DNA from 3 places in the Pseudarthrobacter sp. TE9888 genome. Region 3 is predicted to be linked to each of the others. Evidence: riboswitches for the same ligand, from Rfam matches in the RefSeq annotation. Region 3 holds a riboswitch; each other region holds the start of a gene.
The links. A riboswitch is a leader RNA that binds a small molecule or an ion and turns the genes downstream of it on or off. The one in region 3 is predicted to bind S-adenosylmethionine.
Positions count from the first base shown of each region.

Region 1: another riboswitch for S-adenosylmethionine. It lies ahead of ACZ9J7_RS09890 (cobalamin-independent methionine synthase II family protein); the one in region 3 lies ahead of metX (homoserine O-acetyltransferase MetX).
Region 2: another riboswitch for S-adenosylmethionine. It lies ahead of ACZ9J7_RS05520 (DUF1737 domain-containing protein); the one in region 3 lies ahead of metX (homoserine O-acetyltransferase MetX).

Region 1 covers NZ_JBWBRD010000002.1:1,964,688-1,974,914, forward strand. The annotation lists gene ACZ9J7_RS09855 (hypothetical protein) at 1-143, shown strand, start outside; gene ACZ9J7_RS09860 (thioesterase domain-containing protein) at 213-1,253, shown strand; gene ACZ9J7_RS09865 (HAD-IIA family hydrolase) at 1,250-2,086, opposite strand; gene ACZ9J7_RS09870 (TrmH family RNA methyltransferase) at 2,157-2,819, shown strand; gene fbaA (class II fructose-bisphosphate aldolase) at 2,923-3,942, shown strand; gene ACZ9J7_RS09880 (DUF3151 domain-containing protein) at 3,943-4,362, shown strand; gene ACZ9J7_RS09885 (uracil-DNA glycosylase family protein) at 4,440-5,072, opposite strand; gene ACZ9J7_RS09890 (cobalamin-independent methionine synthase II family protein) at 5,284-6,492, opposite strand; SAM riboswitch class I at 6,506-6,610, opposite strand; gene ACZ9J7_RS09895 (adenylosuccinate synthase) at 6,874-8,163, shown strand; gene ACZ9J7_RS09900 (YegP family protein) at 8,342-8,713, shown strand; gene ACZ9J7_RS09905 (RNA polymerase sigma factor) at 8,987-9,538, shown strand; gene ACZ9J7_RS09910 (hypothetical protein) at 9,535-10,227, shown strand, end outside.
Region 2 covers NZ_JBWBRD010000002.1:1,042,519-1,052,745, reverse strand. The annotation lists partial or broken gene ACZ9J7_RS05535 (glutamate--cysteine ligase 2) at 1-477, shown strand, start outside; gene ACZ9J7_RS05530 (O-succinylhomoserine sulfhydrylase) at 581-1,789, opposite strand; gene ACZ9J7_RS05525 (rhodanese-like domain-containing protein) at 1,790-2,200, opposite strand; gene ACZ9J7_RS05520 (DUF1737 domain-containing protein) at 2,197-2,472, opposite strand; SAM riboswitch class IV at 2,486-2,601, opposite strand; gene opgC (OpgC domain-containing protein) at 2,769-5,237, shown strand; gene ACZ9J7_RS05510 (hypothetical protein) at 5,360-5,614, opposite strand; gene ACZ9J7_RS05505 (TetR/AcrR family transcriptional regulator C-terminal domain-containing protein) at 5,839-6,543, shown strand; gene ACZ9J7_RS05500 (pyridoxamine 5'-phosphate oxidase family protein) at 6,582-7,046, opposite strand; gene ACZ9J7_RS05495 (aminodeoxychorismate lyase) at 7,107-8,036, opposite strand; gene cls (cardiolipin synthase) at 8,131-9,606, shown strand; gene ACZ9J7_RS05485 (multidrug effflux MFS transporter) at 9,629-10,227, opposite strand, start outside.
Region 3 covers NZ_JBWBRD010000002.1:2,883,385-2,893,611, reverse strand. The annotation lists gene ACZ9J7_RS13905 (zinc-binding dehydrogenase) at 1-231, opposite strand, end outside; gene ACZ9J7_RS13900 (MFS transporter) at 236-1,618, opposite strand; gene metX (homoserine O-acetyltransferase MetX) at 1,795-2,910, opposite strand; SAM riboswitch class IV at 2,923-3,038, opposite strand; gene ACZ9J7_RS13890 (bifunctional o-acetylhomoserine/o-acetylserine sulfhydrylase) at 3,173-4,498, opposite strand; SAM riboswitch class IV at 4,543-4,657, opposite strand; gene ACZ9J7_RS13885 (VOC family protein) at 4,811-5,449, shown strand; gene ACZ9J7_RS13880 (transposase) at 5,644-6,264, opposite strand; partial or broken gene ACZ9J7_RS13875 (IS110 family transposase) at 6,446-6,853, opposite strand; gene ACZ9J7_RS13870 (HNH endonuclease signature motif containing protein) at 7,128-8,921, shown strand; gene ACZ9J7_RS13865 (CPBP family intramembrane glutamic endopeptidase) at 9,009-9,788, opposite strand; gene ACZ9J7_RS13860 (DeoR/GlpR family DNA-binding transcription regulator) at 9,854-10,227, opposite strand, start outside.

The sequences.
Region 1 (10,227 bases), 920 kb from region 3:
CCTTTGCCTTGCTGGACAACCCGGAGGCACCCGACGGCGCCGACCTGCTGGGCCGCTACAACGACATCGGACTGGAAATCCTCCGCCGCCAACAGGAACCGCAGGCACCCTTCCCGGCCACCGAAGGACAGGCCGCCAGCTGATCCCGGCGTCACCGAACGGTTACACACGTTCATTGCGGTGCCGCGTTTGGCTGGGCTTACGGTAGGACTGTGCCGTATGAGGGGGAGGTCCATCCGCAGGGCCGGCGCGGGGTCTCCGACGCCCGGCTGCTGGCGGAAGCCGCTGCCCTTAAACGCTTCTCACGGCGTTCATTCCTGGCCGGAGCCGGCGCGTCCGGACTGCTGGCCGCCGACATGCTGGTGACCCGTGAAGTGCAGTCGCAGCGCCGGACCACCCGGATCCTGTCCGTTGCCGATGACTTCGCCGACGCCTACTACCCGGACGCCAGCTGGTTCCTGTTCCCCGGGTACAAAACCAGCTGGGAAGAGGCGCAGTGGATCCTGAACACGCTCCGGGGTTCCCTGAACAAGCGTGCCCGGCTCGCCGCCGTCGGATATTCCAACCTGGGGCTGAACGTCTCCGAGGTGGTCGCCGCGATCGCCGACTACGTTGCCGCTGAGAAGATCACCAAACTCTTTTTTTACGGGCACAGCTTCGGCGGGATGCTTGCCACCCAGGTGGCGGCCCGGCTCCTGGCCCTGCAGGGCCTCCAGGTGCAGTTCATCCTCCTTGACTCCAGCCCGTACAGCGCCCACGACGTCCTGGACCAAAGCTGGTTCGACGGCGTTGTGTTCCTCTACGAGAGCGGCGTCAGGTTTCCATCCACCCTCCGCGGCGGGTATGAACTGGGGGAGCGGATCATCCACAAGGACGAACGGAGCTGGCGGCAGATCCTCAACCAGACACTGGAGCAGCTCTCACCCATTGCCCCGTCCAATGTCCTGGTCCAGACGGAGTCCGCCTACATCTACCACTTCGAGGGACGGCAGTTCGCCGGGCAGCTCGGCACGGCCAGGATGGCCTACCTGGGCAACCCGAAGGACGCCACCGTGGACTACGAGACCGCATCCGAAACCTGGGCCGTGGTCTACAAGGACAACATGGTTTCAAGCAGCCTTCAGACCACCGGGGCAGTACCCGCCCATGCCAGCCCGGGCTGGAATCCGCAGATCTACCGGCCCATGGTCACGGGACTGCTGGACGAGTACTTCCCGCTGCCCCGGGGCGGAACCCGGGTCAGTATCTTCTAGATCTGGTTCTTCAGGTCCGCTACGGAGTTGAGCACCTGGTTGGGCCGGAACGGGTACGCGGCGATGTCGTCCTTGTGCGTGATGCCGCTGAGGACCAGGACCGTGTGCAGGCCGGCCTCCATGCCGGCGATGATGTCCGTGTCCATCCGGTCACCGATCATGGCCGTGGTTTCCGAGTGTGCGTCGATCTGGTTCATCGCAGACCGGAACATCATGGGGTTCGGCTTGCCCACGATGTACGGTTCGCGGCCGGTGGCCTTGGTAATCAGGGCCGCGATGGCACCAGTGGCCGGCATGGGGCCGTCCTTGGAAGGGCCGGTTGCGTCCGGGTTGGTGGCGATGAACCGGGCGCCGGCGAGGATCAGGCGGATGGCCATCGTGATTGCCTCGAAGGAATACGTGCGCGTCTCGCCGAGCACCACGAAGTCCGGGTTCTGGTCGGTGAGGATGAAGCCTGCCTCGTGCAGCGCCGTCGTCAGCCCTGCCTCGCCGATGGTGTAGGCACGGTTTCCGGACTCCGCCCCGCCGGCGGAGACCTGGTCCTTCAGGAACTGGGCCGTGGCCAGGGCTGACGTCCAGATGTTCTCCTCCGGGATCTCGAGGCCGGAGGCACGCAGGCGGGCTGCGAGGTCGCGGGGCGTGAAGATGGAGTTGTTGGTCAGCACCAGGAACCGCTTGGACGTATCCACCCAGCGCTGGATCAGCTCGGCCGCGCCGGGAATGGGCTGGTTTTCGTGCACCAGGACGCCATCCATGTCCGTCAGCCAGCACTCGATCTCCTGGCCGCTGCGGTATACCGCGGGGTTGCCTGTTACCTGGTCCTCGTCTGCCATGCCTGCCTCCGCCTGTGATGGTTGCCCGAAGAGTCCAGTCTAGTGTTGAAGGGTGAACCAAACGCCCGGCATGACAGACGAACCCGACCACCAGCCCGGGGAGGCCGCACCCGCAAAGGCGGAGGTCGGCGTCGGGCCCTGGGAAGGGGAACTGCCGGAAGGCGACCACTGGGACCCTGACCTCCTGGCCGACGGCGACCGGCGCAATGTGCTGGACAAATACCGCTACTGGAAGCATGAGGCGATCGTCGCGGAGCTGGACTCCCGCCGGCATAACTTCCACGTGGCCATCGAAAACTGGCAGCACGACCTGAACATCGGCACCGTGGTGCGCACCGCCAACGCCTTCCTCGCCAAGGAAGTCCACATCATCGGCCGACGCCGGTGGAACCGTCGCGGCGCCATGGTCACCGACCGCTACCAGCACGTCCGGCACCACCCCACCGTTGAGGACTTCGTGCAGTGGGCGCAGGGGGAGGGACTCGCGATCATCGGGATCGACATCTTCCCCGACTCGGTGCCCCTGGAGACCTACGAGCTGCCGCGCGACTGCGTACTGGTGTTCGGGCAGGAGGGCCCGGGCCTGACCCCGGAAGTCCACCAGGCCGCCGCCGCCACCCTGTCCATCGAGCAGTTCGGCTCCACCCGCTCCATCAACGCCGCGTCCGCCGCGGCCATCGCCATGCACGCCTGGATCCGCCGGCACGTCTTCAACCAGCACCCGGGGGCGTAACCCAGAGCACTCCCAGCCCGGGAATGACTAGGATGGTGCCAAGCCGTAAGCGGTCTACTTGAGGGTCATCCACCCACAGACGAAACTCAGCAGAGGAGCCAGCATGCCCATTGCAACCCCAGAGATCTACGCCGAGATGATCGACCGCGCGAAGGCCGGCGGATTCGCCTTCCCCGCCGTCAACGTCACGTCCTCGCAGACGCTGAACGCCGCGCTCCGTGGCTTCGCCGAGGCAGAGTCCGACGGCATTGTGCAGGTTTCCACCGGCGGTGCCGCCTACTGGTCCGGCGCCTCCACCAAGGACATGGTTGCCGGTTCCCTGGGCTTCGCGGCGTTCGCCCGCGAAGTGGCCAAGAACTACGGTGTCAACATCGCCCTGCACACGGACCACTGCCCCAAGGACAAGCTGGACGGTTTTGTCCTGCCCCTGCTGGCAGCCTCCGAGGCTGAGGTGAAGGCCGGCCGCAACCCGCTGTTCAACTCCCACATGTGGGACGGCTCCGCAGAGACCCTGCAGGAGAACCTGAAGATCGCCCGCGACCTGCTGGCCCGCACCGCCGCCGCCAAGATGATCCTCGAGGTGGAGATCGGCACCGTCGGTGGCGAGGAAGACGGCGTCGAGAACGCCATCAATGACAAGCTCTACACCACGGTGGAAGACGCCCTGGCGACCATCGACGCCCTCGGCTCCGGCGAGAACGGCCGCTACATCACCGCCCTGACCTTCGGCAACGTGCACGGCGTCTACAAGCCCGGCGGGGTCAAGCTGCGTCCGGAGATCCTCAAGGACATTCAGGCCCAGGTGGGTGCCAAGATCGGCAAGGACAACCCGTTCGACCTCGTGTTCCACGGCGGCTCCGGCTCCTCCGACCAGGAAATCGCCGACGCCGTTTCCTATGGCGTGATCAAGATGAACATCGACACCGACACCCAGTATGCCTACACCCGTCCGGTGGCGGACCACATGTTCAAGAACTACGACGGCGTCCTGAAGGTTGACGGCGAAGTGGGCAACAAGAAGACCTACGACCCCCGTGTCTGGGGCGCCTCCGCCGAAGCCGGCCTGGCAGCCCGCGTGGTGGAAGCCACCAAGCAGCTCGGTTCGGCCGGAAAGACCTTCTAGATGTCGGATGAGTTCCGCAAGAACCTGATGGGGCCGGAGCCCACGCTCCTGCCCGCCGAGACTGAGGTCAACGCGCAGTTGGAGGCCGGGCACGAGGCCCTGGACCTGGTGGAAAAGCACCCCACGTCCTCGCTGCTCTGGGCCGTGCTGGCTGAGGAGGCGTGGACAGAAGGACGCACCATCGACTCCTACGCCTACGCCCGGGTTGGCTACCACCGGGGCCTGGACGCGCTGCGCCGCAACGGCTGGCGCGGCGTTGGTCCCATCCCGTGGGAGCACGAGCCGAACCGCGGTTTCCTGCGCGCGCTCTACTCCCTGGGCCGGGCGTCATCGGCCATCGGCGAGGCCGACGAGCCGGAGCGGATCGAAAAGTTCCTCAACGACTCGGATCCCACCGCGAAAGCGGCCATCGAGGGCTAGATTCGAATAATACGACGGCAGGTCACCTTCCCAAGGAAGGTGACCTGCCGTCGTCGTAGGTTGAGCCTGCCGAAACCCTAGGCTTTACGGGCGATACCTGTGCGGGCCATGGCGTCGGCATAGGCCGCGCGCATGTCCTCGAGGTACTCCTCCTGGCGCGCGGGGGAACCGGCGAAAGCACGGCCGCTGAGGGAACGCACCTTGTAGGTCTTCAGGCCGCGGCGCCACAGCAGCGGAACTTCGGTCTTCAGGAGAGCATTGGCCAACCGGTTGGCTTCGGTTCCATGCGCCACGATGACCGAGGCACGGGGCACCAGGGCCAGGAACTTCAGCAGCGGCTTCAGGCCCGCCTGGATCTGGTCCGGGGTGAACTTGCCGTTGGCTTCGCCGGTGACGTGCCAGGGGTGGACGTTCCACGGCATCACGAACTCGGGGCGCAGGCCCAGCTTCCACTGGAGCCCCAGCATGCGGGTAGCCGCGTCCTGGTCACCGGCCGTGATGAATCCGGACGGGTCTGCCTCGCCGATGTTGGAGAACAAGCTGATGATGCGGCATTCGTCGACGTCATGCATCGGGTCCACATAGGGCACCACGGTTCCGGGCTTGGCCTCCTGCAGGGAATCACACAGTTCGTTGACGGCTGCAACGCTGGGTTCGTAGCGGCGGCTCATGAGCTGTTCGTGGAATGTTTCTGGGGCCAGGGCTGTCATGAAGTGCTGGGTCTCCTGCGGGGATTGGCGTTGCTGCCGCCACGGAAATGGGCACGCGGGGGCGCGACACATCAGCGGCGGTTGATTGGGGTGGGCCGATTCCTGGTCGGCCTTACCCAGTTTAGCAAGCCCCGGGAAACGAAACGCCGGTCTCGTGCACCTGACTCAGCCAGGGCACGGAACCGGCGGGTTCCCGCTTCGCCTCTTGCAGCTACCAGAGGCGGCTGGTGGCGCGGCGGGCGCCCTCGCCGAGGGCCTCCAGCTTGGCGAAGGCGATCTGGGGGTGCACCCTGCCGCCCAGGCCGCAGTCGGTGGAGGCGATGACGTTTTCGCGGCCCACGACGTCGGCAAAACGGACGATGCGGTCGGCAACGAGGTCAGGGTGTTCCACCACGTTGGTGGCATGGGACACGACGCCCGGGATGATGATTTTGCCCTCGGGGAGCTTGGTGTCCTCCCATACGCGCCATTCGTGTTCGTGGCGGACGTTGGCTGCCTCGAAGGAGTAAGCGCCGGCGTTGACCTGCAGCACCGAGCCGATGATGTCGGCGAACGGGATGTCCGTGGTGTGCGGGCCGTGCCAGGAACCCCAGCAGACGTGCAGCCGGATCTGTTCCTGCGGCAGGTCGCGGAGGGCCCAGTTGGTGGCCTCCACGCGCAGCTGGATGAACTTCAGGTAGTCCTCCAGGCTGGGCTCGGGATTGATCTGGTCCCAGCTCTCGGCGAGGGACGGATCGTCGAGCTGCACCGTGAGGCCGGCGTCGACGATGGCCTTGTATTCCTCCCGCATGGCATCGGCGCAGGCGTAGACAAGTTCCTCATCCGACTTGTAGTACTCGTTGGCCACGCGGGCGCAGGAGCCGGGAGAGAGGGATGCTACGAAGCCGTCGGACAACCCGGCGGCGGCGAGGCCGGTCTTCAGGTTCTTGATGTCCGATGCCACCAGGTCCTGGCCCGTGTAGGTCAGGGGTCCGGCGATCTTGGGCTGGGTCACGCTCTTGCGGTGGGACAGGATGCCCGAGGAGGGGTCGTTGTAGGCCTCGTTGAACGCCTGCCGGTCGCGCCGGTCGGGGAAGGAAGTCAGGACAATGTTGCCGGGGGAGGAGCGGTGCACCTGGGCATCGGCCCAGCGGTCCACGTTGGTTGGCTCCAGGCCGCCCAGCCGTGCGAAGGAGTAGTTCCACCAGGCACCGTAGTCCACGGAGTTGGCCATCGTGTGCCCGTATTCGCCGTCGTTGGGAATGTCGATGCCGAGGTCCTTCTGGCGCTGGACCACATCCACCACGGAGGTTTCAAGGAGGTCCAGGAATTCCGGGGTGATGCCATCGGTTTCCTTGGCGGCATTGGCGGCGATGAGTTCAGGGGTGCGGGGCAACGATCCGGCGTGGGTGACGCGGATGTGGTCGGTGTTCAGGGGCATGCTGGAATCTTCCTTTCCATCGGTCCTGGCAGTAGCACCTTCGGCCCGCAGGAATCCTGCTGGACCGTGGTTGCTGCGGCGTCATCGAGCCAGGTCTCTCGGCCGCTCCGGATGGTTCACTCTCAGATAAATGGAGAGACCCGCCTTGGGGCAAGTCTGCGCCGCTTTGTGTCGCGCCTGTTTTGTGGCGGGCCACAACAGTGGACAAAGTGCCCTATCGGCTAAACTTGGGTGGTAAGAGCCCCGGAACTCTTGCTTCGCTGCGCCGTGCTGCGGCTGTGCGAAGGCCGGTCTGTTCGGGGCATTCTCATGAACGGCGCTGCATGGGCCTGCCACCTGGTGGCCGGGCCCGGGCGGCCCGAACGAATGGGGGAGGATCCCATGCCAGCAATTGTGATCGTAGGAGCCCAGTGGGGCGACGAAGGAAAAGGCAAGGCCACCGACCTGCTGGGCGGCCGTGTTGACTACGTCGTCAAGCCCAACGGCGGCAACAACGCCGGGCACACCGTCGTCGTAGGCGGTGAAAAGTACGAACTCAAACTTCTGCCGGCAGGCATTCTCAGCCCCAACGCCGTTCCCGTCATCGGCAACGGCTGCGTGGTGAACCTGGAGGCCCTCTTCCAGGAAATCGACGGACTCCAGGCGCGCGGCGCCGACACCTCAAAGCTGCGGGTCTCCGCCAACGCCCACCTGGTGGCGCCCTACCACCAGGTGCTGGACAAGGTGACCGAACGCTTCCTGGGAAGCCGGGCCATTGGCACCACCGGCCGCGGCATCGGTCCCGCCTACATGGACAAGGTGGCCCGGCTGGGCATCCGCGTCCAGGATGTCTTCGACGAATCGATTCTCCGCCAGAAGGTGGAAGGCTCGCTGCGGCAGAAGAACGAACTCCTGGTCAAGGTCTACAACCGCCGCGGTGTGGTGGTGGACGAGATCGTGGAGTACTTCCTGTCCTTCGCCGAGCGGCTCCGCCCGCTGGTCATCGACAGCACCCTGGTCCTGAACTCCGCGCTGGACGAGGGCAAGGTTGTCCTGATGGAGGGCGGCCAGGCAACATTCCTGGACGTGGACCACGGCACCTACCCGTTCGTGACCTCCTCCAACCCCACCGCCGGCGGCGCCTCGGTGGGCTCCGGCATCGGCCCCACGCGGATCTCCCGCTCCATCGGCATCATCAAGGCCTACACCACCCGCGTTGGTGCCGGCCCGTTCCCCACGGAGCTCTTCGATGAGATGGGCGTCTACCTGCAGAAGACCGGCGGCGAATTCGGCGTCAACACCGGCCGTCCCCGCCGCTGTGGCTGGTACGACGCGGTCCTGGCCCGCCACGCCTCCCGCGTCAACGGCTTCACGGACTACTTCGTCACCAAGCTGGACGTCCTCACCGGCATCGAGCAGATCCCGGTATGTGTCGCCTACGACGTCGACGGCGTGCGGCATGACGAGATGCCCATGACGCAGACCGAGTTCCACCACGCGAAGCCCATCTTCGAGTACTTCGACGGGTGGACCGAAGACATCACCGGAGCCCGGACGCTGGCGGACCTGCCGGAGAACGCGCGCAATTACGTCCTGGCGCTGGAGAAGCTTTCCGGAACCCGGTTCTCCGCCATCGGCGTTGGCCCGGACCGGGACCAGACCATCGTGGTGAACGACCTCATCAACGACTGACGACTCCTCCCGAAACGGGGGGATTACGACGGCGGCAGGCCACCTATTGCAGGTGGCCTGCCGCTTGTTTTGGCGGCGGAAAACGAATTTACACAGGCTTAACGCGCGCGGTCTTGTGAGGCTTCCGGTGCCGCCGCCAGACTCGTCTGTACCACCTGGTGCCCAAGGAAGGATCGTCATGGCCGGAAAATTTGAAGCATTCGTCGACGCTGATTCGTTTTTCCGGTTCCGGCTCCTGGCTCCGGACGGGGCCGTGATCGCCGTCTCCGGCCCTTTTGAGGACAAAGCCGCCGTGGTGGCGGGGATAGCCGCGGTTCGCGAATGTGCCGGAACCGGCCTGGTGACCGACCTCTGTCCCGCCGGGGCCGTCTCCCGTCCCGCGCCCGTACCCGCAGCAGCTGCTGCCGCTTTGCCGGCGGAGCTTCCCGCCGCCGTCGTACCCGTATGCGGCGAGGAGCGCACGCCCGCCCTGGTGCACGCCTTCGTGCTGGCAGGGGCACCCCGCAGGCACGCCAGTGTGCCCCGTTGGACCAGGACAGCAACCCGCTGAAAAAGATTTCGAACTTTTTTTGAAAAGGCGTAACCCCCCGGGCAGCCGGAGCGATTACCTCTATGAAGCGCCGGCCTGGAACCTGTCCCCCATCACGTTCCAGGCCGGCTCTTTTATCTTTCCGCAAGGGTGGCCGCCCAGGCTTCGCCCGTCACTGGCCCCGGCCGTGGCGCTTCGGGCTGTGCGGTTACTGGCGGGTAAAGTGAGGGCAGCGTTCCGGATGTACTGAACGCTGCCCTGCCACCACCCTTCTTGACGGAAAGCACCACGTCAGTGACCGATGCACAGACAGACGAGGCCCCGGGCCAGCCAGTTTCCGGGACCGCTGCCTTCAGCCTGGTTTATAAGACGTACGCATCACAGGTTCTGGGCTATCTCACGGCCCGGGGAGTCGAGGATCCGGAGGCCGCCATGCAGGAAGTGTTCCTGTCCGTGCTGCCACGTCTCGGTACCGTGCGGGGAGGGGAGTCGGGGCTGCGGACCTTTATCTTCTCTGTTGCCCACGCCCGGATGGTGGATGACCACCGCCGCCAGAGCCGGACTCCGGTCAAGCTGTCCTTCGAGCCCGAGCTCGACCAGCGCCAGGACACGTCGGCGGAGAAGGAAGCCCTGCAGCGCATCGAACCCCGGGAAGTCCTCAGGCTGCTGGACGGGCTGCCCCAGGACCAGCGGGACGTTCTGTCCCTGCGCCTGGTGGCCGGCCTCACGGTGGAACAGACGGCGGAGACCATGGAAAAGAGCGCTGGTTCGGTGAAGCAGCTGCAGCGGCGCGCATTGCTGAAACTCCGGGAACTTGCCGCAGTGAAGGAGTACCTCGCGCCATGACGCCTGCCCAGGATAACCTTGCCGCCCTTGTCGACGACATGCTGCAGGACGTCGGCTTCGAACTGGATGCGGACCTTCGCGGGGCCCTCCATTCGCTGGGCGCCCTGGCGTCCGTGCCCACGCCCGAGCCCACCGGGGAGCTCGCTGCACTGCTCACGGCAGCCGGGCCCATCCTCGGGGAGGGCCCCGTACCCGGCGGCGCGCCCGATGCCGCAGCCGGAGAACGTGAAGTTGGGCAGGACGATGAGCCTCCCGCCGATGAACTGGCCCGCCGCCGCCGCAGGCACCGTCCCACCACGCTGGGGCTTGTGCTGGTGGCCGGAATGGGGCTGGGAGTTGGCGGGGTAGCCGCCAGCTCCACACCTCACGGGAGCAGCCCCGTGGAGCAACTGCTGGAGGATTTGTCGCCCTGGAGCAATTCGGTGAGCGGTCCGTCGGCCGCGGGCTACGGCTACCGTGCTCCCAGGCTGGCTTCCGACGGGGAACTTGCCGCAGGCCCGGAGGCTGCGGCCGGTGGGGCCAGCGACGCCGCCAACCTTGCCTCCCGCCTCCTGCCGGACCACGACGGAGCTCCCCGGCACACGGGGCATGTGCACACAGGCACGCCGCACTGTGCCGGCCCGGTCAACCACGAAGCAGCCGGCGGGATGTGTACGCCTGCCGGGGCAGGGGCTGTCCCGCAGGGCAAC
Region 2 (10,227 bases), 1.8 Mb from region 3:
TGCCTCCGTGCCGAGGACGCAGCCCTCATCGCCGTGCTGGTCCGCGCCCTGGTGGAATCCGCCGGCCGGGAATGGCGCGACGACGTGGATCCTGCTCCCGCACCCACCGTCCTGCTGCGGATGGCGTCCTGGCAGGCCAGCAGTGCCGGGCTGAGCGGCGAACTCCTGGACTTCGGCAACTTCAGGCCCGCGCCGGCCGCGGATGTGGTCCGTTCCCTGGTGGACTACCTGGCGCCCGTCCTGGCTGAACAGGGCGAGCTGGCCCTGGCCCGGCAGGGGGTGGAGGACATCATTGCCCGCGGGACAGGGGCCGCTGAACAGCGCCGCGCCCGTGATAAGGCCCTGGCCGGGCAGCCGCCCGAGGACATGGGATTCGGTGCCGTGGTGCGGCAGGCCGTCCACCTGACGATGCGCGACGCGCTGGACCTGTCAGACGTGGCGGACACCCCCGAGTTGCTGCGCGTGCGGCAGGCCTAGCGGAGCAAGGATCGAGGCGCCGTTTCCGCTTCGACGCGCAGATTCCATCCCGCTGCGCGCATACGGGGCGCGCCATGGAATCTGCGCGTCATGAACAAAGAGCCTAGATCTGCTTCAGCGCCTGCTCGAGGTCGCGGAGGAGGTCTTCCGGGTCCTCGAGCCCCACCGAGAGCCTGACCACCCCGTCACTCAGGCCGATCGCGGCACGCCCCTCCGGGCCCATGGCGCGGTGGGTCGTGGTGGCCGGGTGCGTGATCAGGGATTTGGCATCACCGAGGTTGTTGGAAATATCGATGATCCGCAGCCCGTCCAGGAGGGCGAATGCCGCTTCCTTGCCCGAGCGCCCGCCGGTCGGGGCCAGTTCGAAGGTCAGGACCGTTCCGCCGGCACTCATCTGCTTCGCGGCCAGCCCGTACTGCGGGTGCGACTTCAGGAGCGGATATTTCACCCAGCCCACCGCCGGTTGTTCCTCCAGCCACTCGGCGAGGCGCAGCGCGGTGGCAGACGAGTGGTTGACGCGCAGGCCCATGGTCTCCAGGCCCTTGGTCAGGACCCAGGCGTTGAAAGCGGAAAGCGCGGGGCCTGTGTGCCGCATCAGCTGCTTCACCGGTCCGTCGATGAATTCCTTGGTGCCCAGGATGGCGCCGCCCATTACCCGGCCCTGCCCGTCGATGTGCTTGGTACCCGAGTAGACGATGACGTCGGCGCCGAGGTCCCCGCAGCGCTGCAGCAGGGGAGTGGCAAAGACGTTGTCCGCCACCACGGTGGCACCGGCCGCATGGGCCAGTTCGCTGACGGCGGCGATGTCCACGATCTCCTGCATGGGGTTCGACGGCGACTCGAAGAACACGGCAGTGGTGGGCTTGGACAGGGCTTCGCGCCACTGGTCCAGGTCCGGGCCGTCCACAAAGACCGTCTCCACACCCCAACGGGGCAGGATCTCGTTCAGGACCACGAAGCACGAACCGAACAGTGACCGGGCGGCCACTACGCGGTCGCCGGCAGCCAGCAGGGCACCCAGCGCGGTGAACACGGCGGACATGCCCGACGCCGTCGCAAAGCAGGCTTCGGTGCCTTCCAGCAGCCTGAGCCGCTCCTGGAAGGTGGCCACGGACGGGTTGCCGTAGCGGGAGTAGACAAAGCGCTCGTCCTCGCCCGTGAAGGCGCGTTCGGCTGCCGCAGCGGATTCGTAGACGAACCCGGAGTTCAGGAAGATGGCCTCGGACGTTTCCTGGAAGTTGGAGCGGTCCAGTCCTCCGCGGACTGCCTGGGTATCGGGGTTCCAACCGGGGGCGTCTGGGTTGAAGGTCACTTAGTTCTTTCCGAGGTTGGTGGGGAGGCCGCGGTTCTTCCAGCCGTTGACGGTGCGTTCGCCGTAGCGGTCCGGCTCGCCTTCGAAGCCCTCCAGCACGCTGTACGCGGTGAAGCCGGCCTGGGTGGCGGCCGTTGCCGCCGCGATGGACCGCTGGCCGGAGCGGCACAGGAAGAGCAGTTCCGCCTGGGGATTCTCCGGCGCCTGCGCCTGGAGGTCCTTGACGAAGTCGGGGTTGGGGATGCCGCCGGGGAAGGTCCACTGGATGAACAGTGGATCGTTGTCAGTGGCCTTGGTGTCCGGGATGCCGATGTGGGCCCATTCGCCCTCGGTGCGGACGTCAACCAGGATGGCGCCCTCCTCCAGCTTGGCCCATGCTTCCTGCGGCGTCAGGTCTCCTGCGTAGCTCATGCGTGGCCCTCGCCGTCGAAGTCGCCCTCAAGGTCGGCGTCGAGCCGGTCCACCGCGGTGGCGACGGCGGCATCGGCTGAGGCGATCGCGGCCGGAAGGACGATTGCCTGCGCCACGATGACGCTGGTGCCGTTGAAGGTTGCCGCCGGGCTGCCGTGCAGGACGTAGCCGTCGGCGAGTGCGGCGGAGATCCGCTCGCAGAATTCACGGGTGTCCGCGCCGGTAATCAGGCGGTAGGACAGTCTTTCGTCAGGGGCGGGTGCGTCGGACACGACGGATCTCCTTCTTTCACGCTTGCAGCTCGAATCGGTCGATATGCCGAGTATTCACCTGAGGCACCCCGCCGCGAAAGGGAGGGTTGCCGACCGGCAAGTCAGGGCTTGGCGCCGGTACTCATTACTCCCCAAAAACGTAACACCTGCCGCGCCCAGCCGCATCGCCGCCGTCGTCATGTTCCGTCATTGAGCTGCCCGCCACGCGGCGCGGGGACTGCCGCGGACCGATAAAGTTCTTACGGGGGGCGCCGCCCCGTATCCAGAGCAATGAGTACCGGGGGGTCCTTGTCAGCATGCGGGCACACGTATCGCACCACCACGCCGCCATCCGGCGTCACCGTCCGCGTTCCGCTGCGGCCTTCCTGGCCGCCGTTTTCATCGCCCTCCTGGCAGTGGTGGCCCCGGCGTCCCCGGCGCAGGCGGCCGGACCGACACCGGACAAGGGCAAACCCTGGCTGGGGGCGGTCCTCGAATGGGGTGAGGACACGGCCACGGGCTTCAGCGACCGGCTGGGCGCAAGCCCGGCGCTCTTCGGCCACGACATCACCATTCCGTACCGCGAATCCGAGCGGAATGACATCGAGGGCTTCCTGCAGCAGACCGCAGCCAAGGGCGCCCACGCCTTGCTCACGGTCAAGCCGTCGGTGCCGCTGGACCAGCTCGGCACCGCGGAGGCGGAAGCGTTCGCAGCGCAGGTGCATGACCTGACCTCGGGATTCAAGGGCCAACTCCTGGTCCGCTTCGCCCCTGACATGAATGCCAGCTGGGTGGCCTGGGGCCAGCAGCCGGCCACGTACCGGCAGGCCTTCCAGGCCGTGGCGGCAGCCTTCAAGAAGGACGACGGCGGCCGGGCCACCATGGTGTGGGCGCCGTACGTGGGGAAGGACTACCCCTTCGACCGGAACCGGAATGCGCCGCAGCCGGGAAGCGACGGGTTTGCCCTTTTGGACACGAACGGGGACGGAACCTGGAACGGAAGCGACAGCGCCTACGCTCCCTACTACCCGGGCGACGACGCCGTCGACTGGGTGGGGCTGGCGTCCTACCATGACGACACTGCCGGAGCGGCGGCCGTCAACTCCCTTCCGCATGCGGGCGAACTTGAAGACATGCTGACGGCCTCCGGCAGCGAAAACTTCTACGGCACCTACGCCGAAGGACGCAATAAGCCCTTCCTGCTCCAGACCTCGGCGTTCTACAGCCCGGCGTCCGGCGGGGCGCCCGAGCGGGACATCAAGACGGGCTGGTGGGACCAGGTAGTGTCAACTGCCACCTCTCCCGCTTTCGCCGGGACGGCCGCCGTGGTGTGGGACGAACGGACCAGCACGCGGGACACCGGCGTTGCAAGCATCAGCTGGCTGCTCACGGGAAGCCCGGACATCGCCAAGGCCGCCCTGGACCGGCTGAAGGCATCGCCCATGGTCACCGGCCCGGTCACGGACGTGACGTCCGTAGGCACGTACGTCCGCGCCAACACACTTACGGGGGTGGCCGCGTGGACTGTCGCTGCCGCCATGGTCATCCTCCTGGTGGCACTGTGGCAGGTCCCGCGCCGGATCACCGCCGCCACGTCCTGGAGCTACCACGATCCTTCCGCCAGGGATTCCCGGGTGGACCTGCTGCGCGGAATGGCCATTGTCTTCGTGGTGGTCAACCACCTGGGCTTAGCCTCGCTGTTCCAGCTGCTCACCCAGGAGGCGGTGGGTTTCGTGTCAGGCGCTGAGTTGTTTGTCCTGTTCTCCGGCCTGGTGGTGGGAATGGTGTACGGGCCCAAGGCCAAGGAGGATTTCGGCCGGGTGGTGGACCTGACGTCCCGCCGGGCCGGGAAGCTCTATGTCACTGCCCTGGCGGTGCTGGTCGGCGTCTTCCTGCTGTCCCTGCTCCCGTTCTTCCACACCGAGGCCCTGACCACGTTCGTGGACCAGGGAACCGGCGGCGCCGGACACAGCGGCGCGGGACGGACCTACGACCTCTACGCGGGCATGTCCTCGCTGTTCCAGTTCCCCGTGCCGCCCCAGGTGCTTCCGGCCATCGTGCTGCTGCAGTTCGGGCCCTGGCAGTTCAACGTCATGGGCCTTTACGTGGTGCTGCTGCTGGTCAGCCCCCTGATCCTCGCCGCCCTCAACCGCGGTAAGGCCATCTGGGTGTTGCTGGCGTCCTTCGCTGTGTATGCGGCCGGGGCGGTGACCAGGTTCCGGCTCCTGCCGTCGCAGTTCGAGGACTCGTTCCCCCTGCTGGTGTGGCAGGTACTTTTCGTCCTAGGCCTGGTTGCCGGCTACCACCGCCGCAGCATCGTCGCGTGGCTCGCGGCGCACACTTGGGTGGTGGCCGCCTGCACCGCGGCGGCATTCGCACTGGCCTTCCTGTCCTGGGGCAACCCGTACCTGGCCAACAACTACGACGTCCGGCTGGCGCTCATGCCGGATGCCACCTACCGGGCCATGTATGACGCGCTGTTCGGCCGGACCTACCTGGCGCCCGGCCGCCTGCTCAACGTCCTGGTCCTGGTGGTAGCGGCCTACGCCTTCCTCAGCGCCTACTGGAAACCCGTACAGCGGGCCCTGGGCTGGTTCCTGATCCCGCTGGGCCGCGCCACGCTCTACGTGTTCATCATGCACGTGGTGCTGATCGCCGTCGTAGCCAACATCCCGGCGCTGCAGCAGCAGAGCATCTTCCTCAACACCGCTGCCTACGCCGTGGTGCTGGGCCTCCTGTGGGTGATGGTCCGGACCAGGTTCCTATTCCGGATCATCCCCACCTAGGCGGAGCAGCCACGTCGGCAGGAGGGGCTGCCCGGGCATGAAAAATGCTGCGGCACAAAAGTGCCACAGCATGTAATCCTGGGGGACCGGGTGCCCGGCGCCGCACTGGCAAGCCGTCGGGCTTAGACCAGCCGGGGATAGCTGCTCATGATGTAGTCCGCCGCGGCGGGTCCCTTCATGCGCAGCCCGTTGCGACGGGCCGAGACCCGGTGCTTCATGGCAGCCCAGAAGCTGGACTCGGTGCCGGCCCGCTGTTCGTTGACGTAGCACCAGCTGGTGTACAGCCCATACAGGCGGTCGCGGTCGAGGCTCGATTCGGAGGCCTGGTCGGCGTAGGTGGCTTCTTGGAGGAAAAGGTCAAACTGCGAATTGGCCATGTCGGCGTCCCTTCGCTCGGTGCGTGGTGCCGCCGGTAGGCTACAGCGGCGAACCTCGATGCCCTGCACAAGGTGGCAAAGGATTATGTAGTCGCCTTCCCGGAATTCCGGGGGAAGCACAGGTGCTGTCACCACAATGTCTACGATGTAGACTTTACCTGTAGACCAGATATGAGGCAACCGTCCCGTTTACCTCGGGAGGGGGCCGCAGTGAGGACCTCCACATGACTTCCACCAATACTTCCGGCCCCGGCTCGCCCAAGCCGAGGCTGAGCCGGGAGATCGTGCTGGCCAAGGCCCTGGAACTTGTGGACGCCGAGGGCCTGGACGCGCTGACCATGCGCCGCCTTGGGCAGGAGCTTGGCCGGGACCCCATGAGCCTGTACCGCTACGCCCAGAACCGTGCAGCCTTGCTGGATGGAGTTACGGAGTTGGTGCTCAACCAGCTCCGCATCCATCCGGAAGACCCGGACTGGAAGGCCCAGTTGCGCAAGATTGCCCATGGCCTGCGAACACTGGCCCTCCAGCACCCCAACATTGTGCCGCTGCTGGTCACCCGGCCCCTGTCCACGCCCCTCGGCCTCCGGCCGCTGGGCACGCTGCGCCCCTTGGAGCAGATCCTGTCCCTTCTCGGCACTGCCGGATTCGCTGCGGCCGATGCCCTCCACGTCTACCGCGCCTACTACGGCTTCCTCTACGGACACATCCTGAACGAACTGCAGGAGTACGTGGTGGACCCGGAAGAGAACGAGGCACTGCTGAGGCTGGGCCTCCACCGGCTGCCCGCGAAGGAGTTCCCCAAGCTCCGTGCACTGGCGCCGGCACTGGCTGAATACGACGGCGCCTCGGAGCTTGAACAAGGGCTCGGCATCCTGCTGTCCGGGCTGGAAACCCAGCTGTCACGCCAGGCGGCAGGCCCAGCCGCCTGACCTTCGGGTGGCGTCCGGCAGTTGGCTATGCCGGCACCTTATTCGAAGGAGGCCCGACGACGGTCCTGCAGGCGCGTGTTCCAGATGTCCGGCCGGTTGACGCGGAACCGGCGCCCCGTCAGGGCTTTCGCGTTGAGCCGGACGTAGTTGGCCTTTTCGCCGGGCTGCCACGGTTCCAGGCCCAGTCCGTCCACGGCATCCTTCACGCCCTTGTCCTCGATGATCTCCGTTTCACCGCGCACCACCACGCTCCAGGCCTGCTCCGAGGCGGGGTCGTAGCCGTCGATCTCCAGCGCTGCCGGACGTTCCATCCGGGCGCCCCACAGCTTTGAACCGGGTGCGGTGCGGAAGACGATGCTGCGCAGGTGGACAGCGTAGTTCACGGGGAAGATCTCGGGATGTTCGTCCACCACGATGGCCAGCCTGCCCACCGTGTCGTTGTCGAGGAGTTCCCAGCAGTCGTCGAAGGACAGGTTTTCAATCGGCAGGTTTCGCGAGTCCATGGTCCACACCTTACGGGTGATGCGGGAGCGGGAAAAGGGATTGCGTCCCTTGTTGCGCCGCTACTGGATGCCGGCGAAAAGCTCACCCAACTCGGCGGTCAGTTCCTTCTGGAGGGCAGGGGTGCCGATCTCCTTGCCATCGATCCGGTTCACGGGGGCAAGCAGGCGGACGCTCGAAATCAGCCAGACCGCGTCAGCGTCCATAAGGTCCCTGGGTTCCAGCGGGCCGTAGCCCAGTTCCCAGCCCGCTGCCTTGGCAGCCGCGAAAAGGGCACCCTGGGAGGTCCCGGCCAGGATGCCGCTGTCCAGCTGCGGGGTGATGAGGCGCTTCACCGTTGTGCCGTCGTCGGACTTTTCCACATGCGCGAGCAGCACCGTTGAGGTGGGGCCTTCCAGCACACGGCCATCGGAGGAGAAGAAGATGACGTCGTCGGCGCCCTGTTTGTGCGCGTGGCGCAAGGCTGCCATGTTGACGGCGTAGGAAAGCGTCTTGGCGCCGAGGAGCAGCCAGGGTGCCCGGTCGGCCACGTCGCTGTCATAGCCACGGTCCAGGAGGATGACGTCGATGCCCGTTTCACGCTGGCGCCGGCCCGCCGCTCCGGCCGGAGTGGCCTGCACCCAGGCTGTGGGGGCAGGCGCGCCTTCCACGCCCCGGGTGACCACCAGTTTGACCACCAGTTCATCAGCGGCCGGGTCTGCAGGCGGGTTCTCCAGCCGGTGCCGGGCCACCGCCGCCGCAATGACGCGCCGCCAGGCTTCCTGGTCCGGGATGTCCAGGTCCAGTGCGGCGGCGGAGCCGGCAAGGCGGTCCAGGTGGGCCTGCATTTTCCGTACCGTTCCGCCCACGGCCAGCATGGTTTCGAAGACGCCGTCGCCGCGCGTGACCCCCAGGTCGGTGACCAGCAGTTGGGGCTTGGAGGCATCGGCCACCCGGCCATCAGGGTAAGCGGGATCGAGGAAGGCGAGAACCACGGGGGCTGGAGAGGTCATGGCACCAGCTTAGTGCGGTACCGCGGATAAGCTGGGCAGAGTGCACCGGCCGGAAGCCGTCCTCCGGAGCCCGATCTCCCCGGGGGTTTAAGACGTGTTGTGGCCTTTTTCGCTTGCCGGCACCGCTCCGACGTGGGTGGTGGTGCTCCTGGGTTTCGCCGACCTGGTGATCAGGGTGCTCGCGCTGGGTATCATCCCCGGCAACCGGCGCCCCACCACAGCCATGGCCTGGCTGCTGGGCATCTTCTTCATTCCGTTCCTGGGCATCGTCCTGTTCCTGCTCTTCGGCAACTTCAGGTTGTCCAGCCGCAGGCGGGCGCAGCAGCAGCTGGTCAACGAACGCGTGCAGGCAGGCATCACCGCTCTCTCGGACGCGGAAAGCGACTACCCCGGCCCGGAATGGGTGAAGTCCGCGGCTGAACTCAACCGCACCCTCGGTTCCCTGCCGATGGTGGACGGCAACTCGGTGGACCTCATTCCCGGCTACCCCGACTCCATCCTGGAAATGACCCAGGCCGTGCGGAAGGCGAAGAAGTTCGTCAACGCCGAGTTCTACATCATGAGTTCGGACCATGTCACCAATGACCTGCTGACCGCCATGGAGGAGGCCGCGGAACGGGGAGTGGAGGTGCGGCTCCTGTTCGACCACATCGGAACCCTCCGCATCAAGGGGTACCGGAAGCTGCTCAATCGCCTCCGCGCGGGCAAGATCCAGTGGAAGCGGATGCTGCCGCTGCTGCCCATCCACGGGCAGTGGCGCCGCCCAGACCTGCGGAACCACCGCAAGATCATGGTGATCGACGGCGAGATCGCCTTCACGGGTTCGCAGAACCTGATCGAGCCCTCCTACAACAACCCGCGGCACCGCAAGGCAGGCCGCGAATGGGTTGAACTGATGGCACGCCTGCGCGGACCGATCGTGACCACCCTGAACGTCGTCTTCGCCACCGACTGGCTGAGCGAGACCGACGAGTCGCTGGAACACCAGCTGCAGCTCCCGCCGAACCCCGAGCCAGGGAACGTCACAGCCCAGGTGGTGCCCAGCGGCCCCGGGTTCATCACGGAAAACAACCTGCGGCTCTTCAACACCCTCATCTACTCCGCCCAGCACCGCATCTCCATCTGCAGCCCGTACTTCGTTCCGGACGACTCCCTGCTCTACGCCATCACCACCGCGGCCCAGCGGGGCGTTGACGTGGAACTGTTCGTCTCGGAGAAGGGCGACCAGTTCCTGGTCCACCACGCCCAGCGGTCCTACTACGAGGCGCTCCTGGAAGCCGGTGTGCGGATCTACCTGTACAAGGCCCCGTTCGTGCTGCACGCCAAGCACTTCACCATCGATGACGAGGTCGCGGTCCTCGGGTCCAGCAACATGGACATGCGGTCCTTCTCGCTGAACCTGGAAGTGTCCGTGATGCTGCTTGGCGAGGACATCGTGAACAAGATGCGGGCCGTGGAGGACACGTACCGGGACATTTCCCATGAGCTCAAGCTCGCGGACTGGCTCACCCGGCCCCTCGCCGCACGGTACGTCGACAACGTGGCCCGGCTGACGGCCACGGTCCAGTAGAAAAGCGTCGGTCCAGAAGTGGTCAGTCGGCACTGACGCGGGGGACGTCGTCGTGCCCTACGTGCCCGGGCCAGCCGCCCTTACGGTAAGCGGGCGTTCCCAGGGCAAGTACCACCACACCCGCGGTGCAGCTGCCGATCATGACGGTGACCATCGAGAGCGAGTTTCCACCCAGGAGGCCCACCAGCGGGCTGACCAATCCCGCGACACCCGACTGCAGGGCGCCGATGACCGCCGCCGCCGTCCCCGCCATGTGGCCGTAGTCGTGGAGGGCCAGGACCGACGCGTTCGCCGGAATCATTCCCTGGGCCGACAGGACCAGCCACAGGCCTGCCACCAGCCCCACCGGTCCGAGGGCGCCCGTTGCCACCACGCCGAGCAGCACGATGGCCAGGCCCAGCTGGACAAGGAGGGCGGTGCGCAGGAGTCGGACCGGCGGAAACTTCCGGACCAGGGCGGCGTTGAGCTGCGCCGAGAGGACAAGGGCTGCACCGTTGAGGGCGAACACCAGGGCGAACTGCTGGGCGGTGAAGCCGTACTCGTTCTGGAAAACGAAGGGCGAGCCCACCACGTAGCTCATGATCAGGGCCAGCCCCAGTCCGGGGATCACGGCCAGGGCCA
Region 3 (10,227 bases):
CACGGCCTCGTGTCCCAGGGCCATGGGTAGCGGCCGGACCCGGGAACCGTCCACCACGGAAAGGTCCGAATGGCACAGGCTCGAGTAGGTGATGGAAACTCCGAGCTCACCGGCTCGCGGCTCCGGCTGTTCCAGCTCCTGCACCAGCAGCGGCCGGGACTCGGCGTAGCTTTGCTTTCCCCCGGCTGCGGCCGGGGCGGGAACGGTGGAGTAGAGGACGGCGGCTTTCATGGGCCTACTTCCTGCTGGCCGCGAGCAGGTCTGCCGTGCCCTTGGCGTCGGCGGCGTCAACATCGTGCAGCGAGATGCCCCGGGTTTCCTTCAGGAAGAAGACCGCGACGGCGGTAATGGCACACGCGATGAGCAGGTACACCGCTACCGGTACAGAGGACTTGTAGGTGCCCAGGAGCGAGGCAGCGATGATCGGTGCCAGGGAACCCGCCACGATGGACGTCACCTGGTAGCCGAGCGAGACGCCGGAATACCGCATCCGGGTCGGGAACATTTCCGCCATGATGGCCGGCTGCCCGGCATACATGAAAGCGTGGAAAACCAGCCCGATCATGATGGCCGCCAGGATGACGAAGTCGTTCTTGGTGTCCATCATGGGGAAGGCGAAGAAGCCCCAGGTGGCACCCATGACGGCGCCGGCCATGTACACGGGCTTGCGGCCGAACCGGTCCGACAGCTTACCGACCACGGGGACCACCGAGAAGTGGACGGCGTGGGCAACAAGCAGCAGGAGGAGGATCCGCGTGGTGTCGGCCTGCACCACGGTCTTCAGGTACGTGATGGAGAACGTGACCACCAGGTAGTAGAGGATGTTCTCCGCGAAGCGCAGGCCCATGGCGGTGAAGACGCCGCGGGGGTACCGCCGGAACACCTCGGCTACGCCGTAGCCCTTGTGGCCGGCGTCCACTTCCTTGCGGGCCTCCAGGAAGATGGGGGCGTCGTTGACCTTGGTGCGGATGTAGTAACCGATGATGACGATGACGGCGGACAGCCAGAACGCCACGCGCCAGCCCCAGCCCAGGAACGCGTCCTGCGTCAGTGTGGAGGAGAGGACGAACAGCACGGCCGTGGCGAGCAGGTTGCCCAGCGGCACCGCCGACTGCGGCCAGCTGGCCCAGAAGCCGCGGGACTTGCTGGGGCTGTGCTCGGCGACGAGGAGTACCGCGCCGCCCCACTCCCCGCCCACGGCAAAGCCCTGGGCGAACCGGAGGAAGACCAGCAGCGTGGGCGCCCAGTAGCCGATCTGCCCGAAAGTGGGCAGGCAGCCCATGAGGAAGGTCGAGACCCCCACCAGGATGATGCTCAGCTGCAGGAGCTGCTTCCGGCCGAACTTATCTCCGAAGTGGCCAAAGACGATGCCGCCGATGGGACGGGCAACGAAACCGACGGCATAGGTAAGGAAGGCGGCGATGATGCCGTCCAGTTCGGTGCCGGCGTTGGGAAAGAAGGCCTTCCCGAACACCAGCGTGGCGGCCGATGCGTAGAGGAAGAACTCGTACCACTCCACGACCGTGCCGGCCATGGACGCCGTCACCACTTTCTTCAGGCCTGAGGCCTTGACGTCGGTTTCCTCTGTACGCCTTGCGGCGGAGCTTTCCGTACTCATGCGAACTCCTTCGGCGTCGTCGTCGACACCACGGGGACCAGTCAATGGCAGACGGATGTGATGCACACCACGAAAGCCGGATTCGATGAGTATGGTCTGCCCGCGGGGCAACCTCAACGCCGATGAGTGCAGAAGGCATCTGCAGGAATGCACATTGCCGGCTGTTCGCCGGGGGTTTAGACCAGGAAGCTGCTCCGGAGCTGGCCGCCCAGCTGCCCGATTTCGGTCAGGAATCCGTCGTGCCCAATCGGCGCCTGGATGACATGGACATCCACGTCCCCGGGCAGGGCCCGGGCCAGTTCGTGGGACTGCGCCGGGAAATAGAGCCGGTCGGAGTCGACGGCGGCCACGAAGAACCGCGCCGTGGAGGCGGCCAGGGTTTCGGCCAGGGTTCCCCGTCCCCGGCAGACATCGTGGCTCATCAGCGCCTCGGTCAGGGCGATATAGCTGTTGGCATCGAAGCGCTTCACCAGCTTGTTGCCCTGGTGGTCCAGGTAGCTTTCCACCTGGTAGCGGCCCCGGGAGGCCAACACTTCCCCCTGCAGGGGCGACTCCGGCGCCTGGGGCTCCCGGCCGAAGCGGCCTTCCAGCTCCGCGGCGGACCGGTAGGTGATGTGGGCGATCCGGCGGGCGAGGGCCAGCCCCTCCTCCGGACACGGACCGCCGTAGTAGTCTCCGCCGTTGAAGTGGGGATCCTGCCGGATGGCCAGGGTCTGCGCCTGCGCGAAGGCAATCTGCTCGGCAGTACTGGCGGCTCCCACGGAGATCACGGCGCAGCGCTGCACCCGTTCCGGGTACGTCACGGCCCATTCCAGGGCCCGTGCGCCGCCCATGGATCCGCCGAGGACTGCGAACCAGTCCTTGATGCCCAGCTGGTCCGCGAGCCGGGCTTCGGCAACGGTGCTGTCGCGCAGCGTGACCAGGGGAAACCGGGAGCCCCAGGGTTTACCGTCCGGCGCGGGCGAGGACGGGCCGGTGGATCCGTAGCAGCCGCCCACGATGTTGATGGACACCACGAAGAAGCGGTCCGTGTCCACGGGAGCTCCGGGGCCGGCCAGCTGCTCCCACCAGCCCTCTTCGTCGGTGTCGCCGCGGGTCACATGGGTACTGCCGGTCAGAGCGTGCTCGATCAGGATGGCATTGCTGGCGTCCGCGTTGAGCGTCCCCCAGGTTTCGTAGGCCAGGGTCACATCCGGGAGGTATCCCCCGGCTTCGAGTTCCAGACCCCCAATGGAGGCGTAACGGACGATTCCATGTTCAGGGATGGTGGTTCGGGCGACGGTAACCGTCATGGCAAGACCTCTTCTACGCGCTTGCCTGCCGTCGTCTGACCGGCAGGCCAGGTCCTCACCCGGGGCACCCCACCGCGGATGGAGGGTTGCCGGCCAGCAAGCCGGGGCTGTCACTGGCACTCATGACCTGGTTCGAGTGTACGAAACACCCCCCGCTCCTGGCCAAGAGTATGACTGGTTGTGACTTCCCGGCTTGCTGCGCCCCCTGCCGGCCTCCTTACTGGCGGGCCGGCATCTCTCTCATGGGGGCCGGCGTCGTTCCTTAAGCCCCTTCGGTGCCCTTGGCGGCCCGGAAGCCTGCTTCCAGGTCAGCCAGGATGTCGTCGATGTGCTCCAACCCAACGGAAAGCCGGACCAGGCCGGGGTGCACCCCGGCCACAACCTGCTGCTCCGGTGAGAGCTGGCTGTGCGTGGTCGACGCCGGATGGATGACCAGGGAGCGCACGTCGCCGATGTTGGCCACGTGCGAGTGCAGCTCCAGGGCGTCGACAAAGCGCTTGCCGGCTTCCGCGCCGCCGGCCAGGTTGAAGGCGACGACGGCGCCCGTTCCCTTGGGCCCGTACTTGCGGCCTCGCTCGTACCACGGGCTGGACGGCAGCCCCGCGTAGGCGACGGATTCGACGTCGTCCCTTGCCTCGAGCCAGCGCGCCACTTCCGTGGCGTTCGCAACGTGGCGCTCCACCCGCAGGCTCAACGTCTCCAGGCCCTGGGAAATCAGGAACGCATTGAAGGGCGAGACAGCCGAGCCGAGGTCGCGCAGCAACTGCACCCGGGCCTTGAGGATGTAGGAGAGGTTGGCGCCGAGCGCGCCGCCTTCGCCAAGGTCGCGTGCATAGACCAGGCCGTTATAGGTGGGGTCCGGGGTGTTGAAGCCGGGGAACCGTTCCGGGTCCTTGCCGAAATCGAACCTGCCGGAATCGACGATGACGCCGGCGATGGCCGAGCCGTGGCCGCCCAGGTACTTGGTGGCCGAGTGGAGCACGATGTCCGCGCCCCATTCCAAGGGGCGGATCAGGTATGGGGTGGAAAGGGTGTTGTCCACGATGAGGGGCACGCCGGCCTGGTGGGCCACTTCGGAGATGCCTTCAATATCCAGGACGTCCTGGCGCGGGTTGGACACCACTTCACCGAAGAAAAGCTTGGTGTTGGGCTGCACGGCGTCGCGCCACTGGTCCAGGTTGTCAGGATCAGCCACGAAGGTCACCGAGATGCCGAACTTCTTCAAGGTGTGGGCGAACAGGTTGTAGGTTCCGCCGTAAAGGCTGGGGCTGGCCACGATATGGTCGCCTGCCTCAGCGATGTTCAGCACTGCAAAGGTCTCCGCAGCCTGCCCCGAACTCAGCAGCAATGCCGCCAGGCCGCCTTCAAGGCTGGCGATCCGTTGCTCGACGGCATCCTGGGTGGGATTGCCGATGCGCGTATAGATGGGTGCAAGTTCGGCCAGGGCGAAGCGGTTGGCCGCGCTTTCGGCGCTCGGGAACACAAATGACGTGGTCTGGTAGATAGGCAGGGCGCGGGCCCCTGTTGCGCTGTCCGCCTCCTGGCCAGCATGGATCTGGCGGGTTTCAAAAGACCAACCGTTGGACATCCAAATCTCCTTTGACATGGGCCCGGCATGCTCACCAGCAGTGCGGGCCGCGCTTGCTCCCGGCTGTTGCCGGAGAGCCAGGTCTTCACCCGGGGCACCCCACCGCGGATGGAGGGTTGCCGGCCAGCGAGCCGGGGCTTGGCGCTGGCACTCATGACCTGGGCCCAGTCTAGGAACCTGACGGTTGCCGTGGACAGCATTGTGACGAACATGGTCTTGCCCCGGGGCATTTGCACAGGGGCAAGACCACGCGAAATGCCAGTAAGGGTATCCTTAGCTGAGAGCCCGATCACAAAGTGCCAAGATGTTCGCATGCGCATGGATCACGTCTCTTACGCCTGTGAACACGATGGCCTCGCGGCCACTACCGAACGTATTGCAACTGCCCTCGGCGTTGAGGCAGTGAAGGGTGGCGTCCACCCCCGCTTCGGAACCCGGAATATGATCATCCCCCTGGCCGGCCACAAGTACCTCGAAGTCGTCGAGGTCCTGGACCACCCGGCGTCGGACAAGGCACCGTTCGGCCAGGCCGTACGTGCCCGCTCCGCTGCCGGTGGCGGCTGGATGGGCTGGTGCGTCGAAGTGGACGACCTCGCCCCCTTCGAGGAACGCCTGGGCCGCGCCGCCGTGAACGGCAACCGCAAGTTCCCGGACGGCCGCGAGCTGGTCTGGAAGCAGATTGGCATCCTGGGCCTCATCGCCGATCCCCAGGTGCCGTACATGCTCAAGTGGGAGGGCGATCCCTCTCTCCACCCGTCCCACGCGTACGAGAGCAACCTCAAAATGAGCTGCCTGACCATCGCCGGTTCCGCCTCGCGCGTTACCGAGTGGCTGGGCGAGCCCGTGGAGAAGCCGCTTGAGGACGTTGCGGTGGAGTGGGTGGCCCCGCACGGTACCCCAGGCATCCTCTCGGTCACGTTTGAGACCGCCAACGGAGCTGTCACCATCTGACCCTCCCCCGTTCCTCCCCGGACCATTTCGGGGAGGTCCCCGGCGTGTGCCCGGGCAAACTTCGGCCGCCATTGGGTGGTGACAACGGCGTCACCACCCAATGGCGGCCGAATTCACTTAAAAAGGTGCCCCCTGCGCCGTTACCAGGGCGCCAGCGTGAACCGCGCACACTTTGAATGATGCTCCTATAGCTGTCAATTGGTGTGGAGCCAGTCTGAGTAGCGTTGGAAGAAGTGGTCGTCGCAGGTGAGTCCGCGCTCGAATCTGGACAGTGTTGAGGGCCAGATGTGAAGGGTGTCGGCGGCTCTCTGGAGGGTGATGTTCTTGGCTGTGCGTAGGGCCCGGAGTTCCCCGGCTGCGGGCGCGGGGTGCGGGTGGAGCAGTTGATCGTAGATCTCGCGGGCGATGTAGCGTTTGAGGCAGCGGATGATTTCTTTGCTGGTTTTGCCTTCCTGCCGGCGTTTGCTGACGTAGGTTTTAGTGCGCGCGTCACAGCTCATGCGAACGAGTGCGATGTGGTGGATCGCTTTGTTGGCCTGCCGGTCTCCGCTGCGACTAAGGCGGTGGCGGGTAGTCTTCCCTGACGAGGCCGGGATCGGCGCGACGCCGACGAGGGCTGCGAACTTCGCCTCGGTGGTAATTCTTTCGGGGTTGTCTCCAACGGTGACCAGTAGCTGGCTGGCGGTGTCGGTTCCGACCCCGCGCAGGTCCCGGAGCATGGGCGCCTGGGCGGTGACGAGCGCATCGAGTTCGGTGTCGATCAGTGCCAGTTCCTGGTCCAGCGCGCGGTAGCGGCGGGCGAGGCGTTTGAGCACGATCGCGGTGGTGTTCAACGGATCGTTCAGATCCCCGCCAGGGCCGTGATTTTTCCAGCGCGGCGATTATCGCCGTGCCGGTCATGCCCCGGTAGCGGGCGCGCAAGGTGTCTGGGGCGGAGACAAGGATGCTTTTGATCTGGGTGATGACAGCTACCCTGGCCCGCATCGCGGTGGATCTCTCGGCACGCACTACACGCATGGCCTCAACGGCACCGTTACGCGCTTTCGGCAGCGATGTCCCAGAGCCCGCCAGGGCGGCTTCGGCTGCCTGGTAGGCGTCCAATGGGTCCGATTTGCCGTGGAGGCGCCGGTACTGCCGGTTAGGCCGCATGACCTCCAGGACCTGCAATCCTTCGCCGGTCAGGACCCGGGTCAGCTCGGCACCATAGGTGCCGGTGCCCTCGACCCCAATGGCCAGGACGGTGCCGAACGAGGTGATGAATTCGACGATCTTCCGGTAACCGGACCCGACAGCGAGGAATTCCTTGTCCGCGAGGTGCTCGCCGGTGTCGCTGATAACAGCGACGTGGTGCGTGTCGGAGTGGGTGTCGATCCCGGCGATGACTGTCAGAGAGTGCTTTGCCATGATGAAACTGCCCTGGCCTTTCCGTTGCGTGCGGTTGGGACGAATCGGGGCACGCCGGCCGGGTGGGCAGACAAGACAGTAATGGGGACTTATTCGAACAGGCTCCTATTAGGTCATGTCCACCTGGCCGCCGCGTTTCCTGCAGCTCGTGCCACGGTGGGCAGATCATTCACAAGACAAACCCTTCGAGAGGGCGTCAGTCAGAACCCAGAGTCACACCGCAGCACGAGCCAATTCCATCATTACTGTCAGTGCCTCGTTGGATGATGTGCATATGGGAATCAGCGATGGTGTTGGGGTGGTTTTGGAGGGTGTTCGCGCCTCTGTTGCTGCCCTGGATGCGCTCACTCTTGAGGACCAGAGCCTTGAAGATGCTGCATCGACCGCCGGGGGTGCCGGTGTGGATGTGTTGCAGCGGCGGTATGAGCTGTGCCTTGAAGGCTTGGAGCTGATAGCCCGGCTGGAAGCTCGGGTCGCCGCGCTAAAGTCCCGGCAGGCTGCCCGAGCCGTTGAACTGCAGGAGGCGATGACGTCACCTGACGCCTCGGTGCAGGACCGCACTTACGCGCAAATGTCCGTGGTGGAGGAGATCGCCGGTGTCCTGACCATCAGCTCCGCGGCAGCGGGGGCGTTGGTGGAGCAGTCCCGCCGGATTTGTTTCCTGCCGCTGGCGTTCGAGGCACTGGCTGCGGGCGCGATGTCGTGGCAGCACGCCCGGATTGTCGCGGACGAAACCGAGAGCCTCGATGGGACTGGTGCGGCGTCTCTGGTGGCACACTTCTTCGACCCCGACGCACCCCATGCTTCACGGGGTGCCGCTCCGGGTGAGCTCATTTCGTCCCGGTTCCGGGCCAAGATGCGGGGCTGGCGGGAACGCCACCACCCCGAATCGATCGAGAAACGCCATGCAAAGGGGGTGGCTGACCGGCGGATGGAATACACCCCTGACAAGGACGGCATGGCCTGGGTCTCGCTCTACCTCCCCGGCGATACTGCGTGTGCGATCTGGAACCGGACCACCGCCACGGCCCGCGGACTGCAGGGGCCCGATGAACCCCGCACCCTCACCCAGCTCCGTCCCGACATCGCCGCCAGCCTCCTCCTCGCCGGCCAGGCGGCGGGTGGTCGGATCACCGGCACCACAGCCACCGGGACCGGTGCCGCCAGTGTGACCGCGGTGGGGAAGGTTCCTGCTCCGCGGGCCGATGTGCTGGTCACCGTGCCGGTGTTCGCGCTCCTCGGCCTTACCGATGAACCCGGCGTACTGGATGGTTTCGGGCCGATCCCGGCGTCCATGGCACGCAAACTTGTCGCCGACGGGGCGGACTCGTTCTACCGGGTCCTCGTCGACCCCCGGGACGGGGCACCCTTGGAGATCGGCCGCAAAAACTACCGGCTCACCGGGGCCATCAAACACTGGATCCGCATGCGCGACACCACATGCACCTTCCCCGGCTGCACCAACAAAACCCCCGACAACGAAACAGACCACCTACAAGCGTGGGAACACGGCGGCACCACCAACGTCAACAACCTCGCACAGCTCTGCCCCAAACACCACCGACTCAAACACCACAGCCAATGGACACCCGACCCGGCCACGAGCAAGGACCCGCCCGGCTGGACCTCACCCACCGGACGCCACTACAACCCCGAACGCCAGGACCCCGAACCAACCCACTGGCCGCCGGGAATCCTGCCGCTGGAGGCAATCGTGGGGCACACCGATGCGTCAGGTCCGCCCGAACGCACAGCTGGCCGTGGCAACAGTGGTCAACCCAATGACACGCCTGGACTCAGCGACGCCCCAGAACTTGCTGACACCGTTCCACTGGCTGCAGCGCCAACGTGGCGCGGGTTGCATCTGTCGGAAGATATCCCTTGGCAGCAGGTCATCGCATCGATGCCGCTGTGGCCTGATCCGCCTGTCGAAGAACCGCCAGGTGAGAACATGGTGGACCCCGGCGAGCTTTGCCCCGCTGATCCCCTGTGGGATGAGTTCCATGCAAAGTCTTTCGAGCTGCCCGCTGACCCGCAGGCGGACTGGCAGCTGCTGCTGGGCATGTGAAGGTGGGTGGTGTTGGGCATTGCGGGTACACAACACTTGTGCCGCGCAGGTAGCCACTAAGCCCCCCCCTGCCAGGCCGCGGCGGCGCTAGCCCAGCCCTACGGCCTTACCGAAGAGGCTAAAGCCGACGAATGCCACAATGTCCAGCAGCGCGTGGGCGATGACCAGCGGCATGACGCGCTTGGTGCGGGTGTAGAGCCAGGCGAAGACCACCCCCATCACGGCGTTCCCAATGAAGGGACCAAAGCCCTGGTAAAGGTGGTAGCTGCCACGCAGCACGGAACTCACGGCGATGGCCAGTGGCGTGCTCCAGCCGAACTTCCCGAAGCGGTCCATCAGGTACCCCACCACAATGACTTCCTCCAGCACCGCGTGGCGCATCGCCGAGAGGATCAGGACAGGAACGGTCCACCAGTACGCGTCGAGGGCACTGGGGATGATGGCGGTGGTGATGCCGAGCGCCCGGCCGGCCGCGTAGAGCCCCAAGGACGGTATCCCGATCAGCGCGGCCAGCCCCAGACCCTGCAGCAGGTCCTTTCCGGGCCGGGCGAAGTTGAATCCCAGCTTCCGAAATGCTGAGCCGGAGTTCTGTGCGTCTCCGGCGGAAGCCTGGCGCTGGTCGGTGAGGAAATAGAGAACCAGCAGCACAGGCACCAGCGCAAAGATGATGTCGAGCAGCTGATACGTCAGATCGAAGTACTCGCGGGTGCTCTGCGAGCGGTTCAGGGTGGAGGTACCCTCGGCCAGCGGGGCGCGGGTCATCTTGTCGAGCAGCTGCACCACGGAGTAGACAGCGGACTGGCCCAGGGACAGTCCCAGGACGATCCAGACTTCGAGCCGCAGTCGACGGCGTGAGGGAACCAGCATGTTCCCATCTTGCCTTCAGTTTCTGGATCCTGCCTGACGGAACTCCCCCCAGCCTCCCGGGAGTATCAGGCAGGTGCCACGATCACTTCCGTGCCGTTGGCTTCAAAGGCTGCCTTGTCGCGCGCAGAGATCCCGGAATCGGTGATCAGGCGGGTGAAGTCGTACCCGTCCATCGTAGCAAAGGCCCGCACTCCGACTTTGGAGGAATCAGCCAGGACGTAGGACACCCGGGCGCGGGAAGCCAGCAGGGCATTGACGGAGGCCTCGCCCTCCCCCGTGTTGGTGGGTCCCACCTCCGGGTCGATACCGTTGACACCGATGAAGGCGATGTCCAGCACCACCTTCTGCATGATGATGTCCGTGTAGGGGCCCACGAGCTCATACGACCGCGGGTTGAGGATGCCGCCTGTCACCATCACCTTGATATTGGGCCGGACCG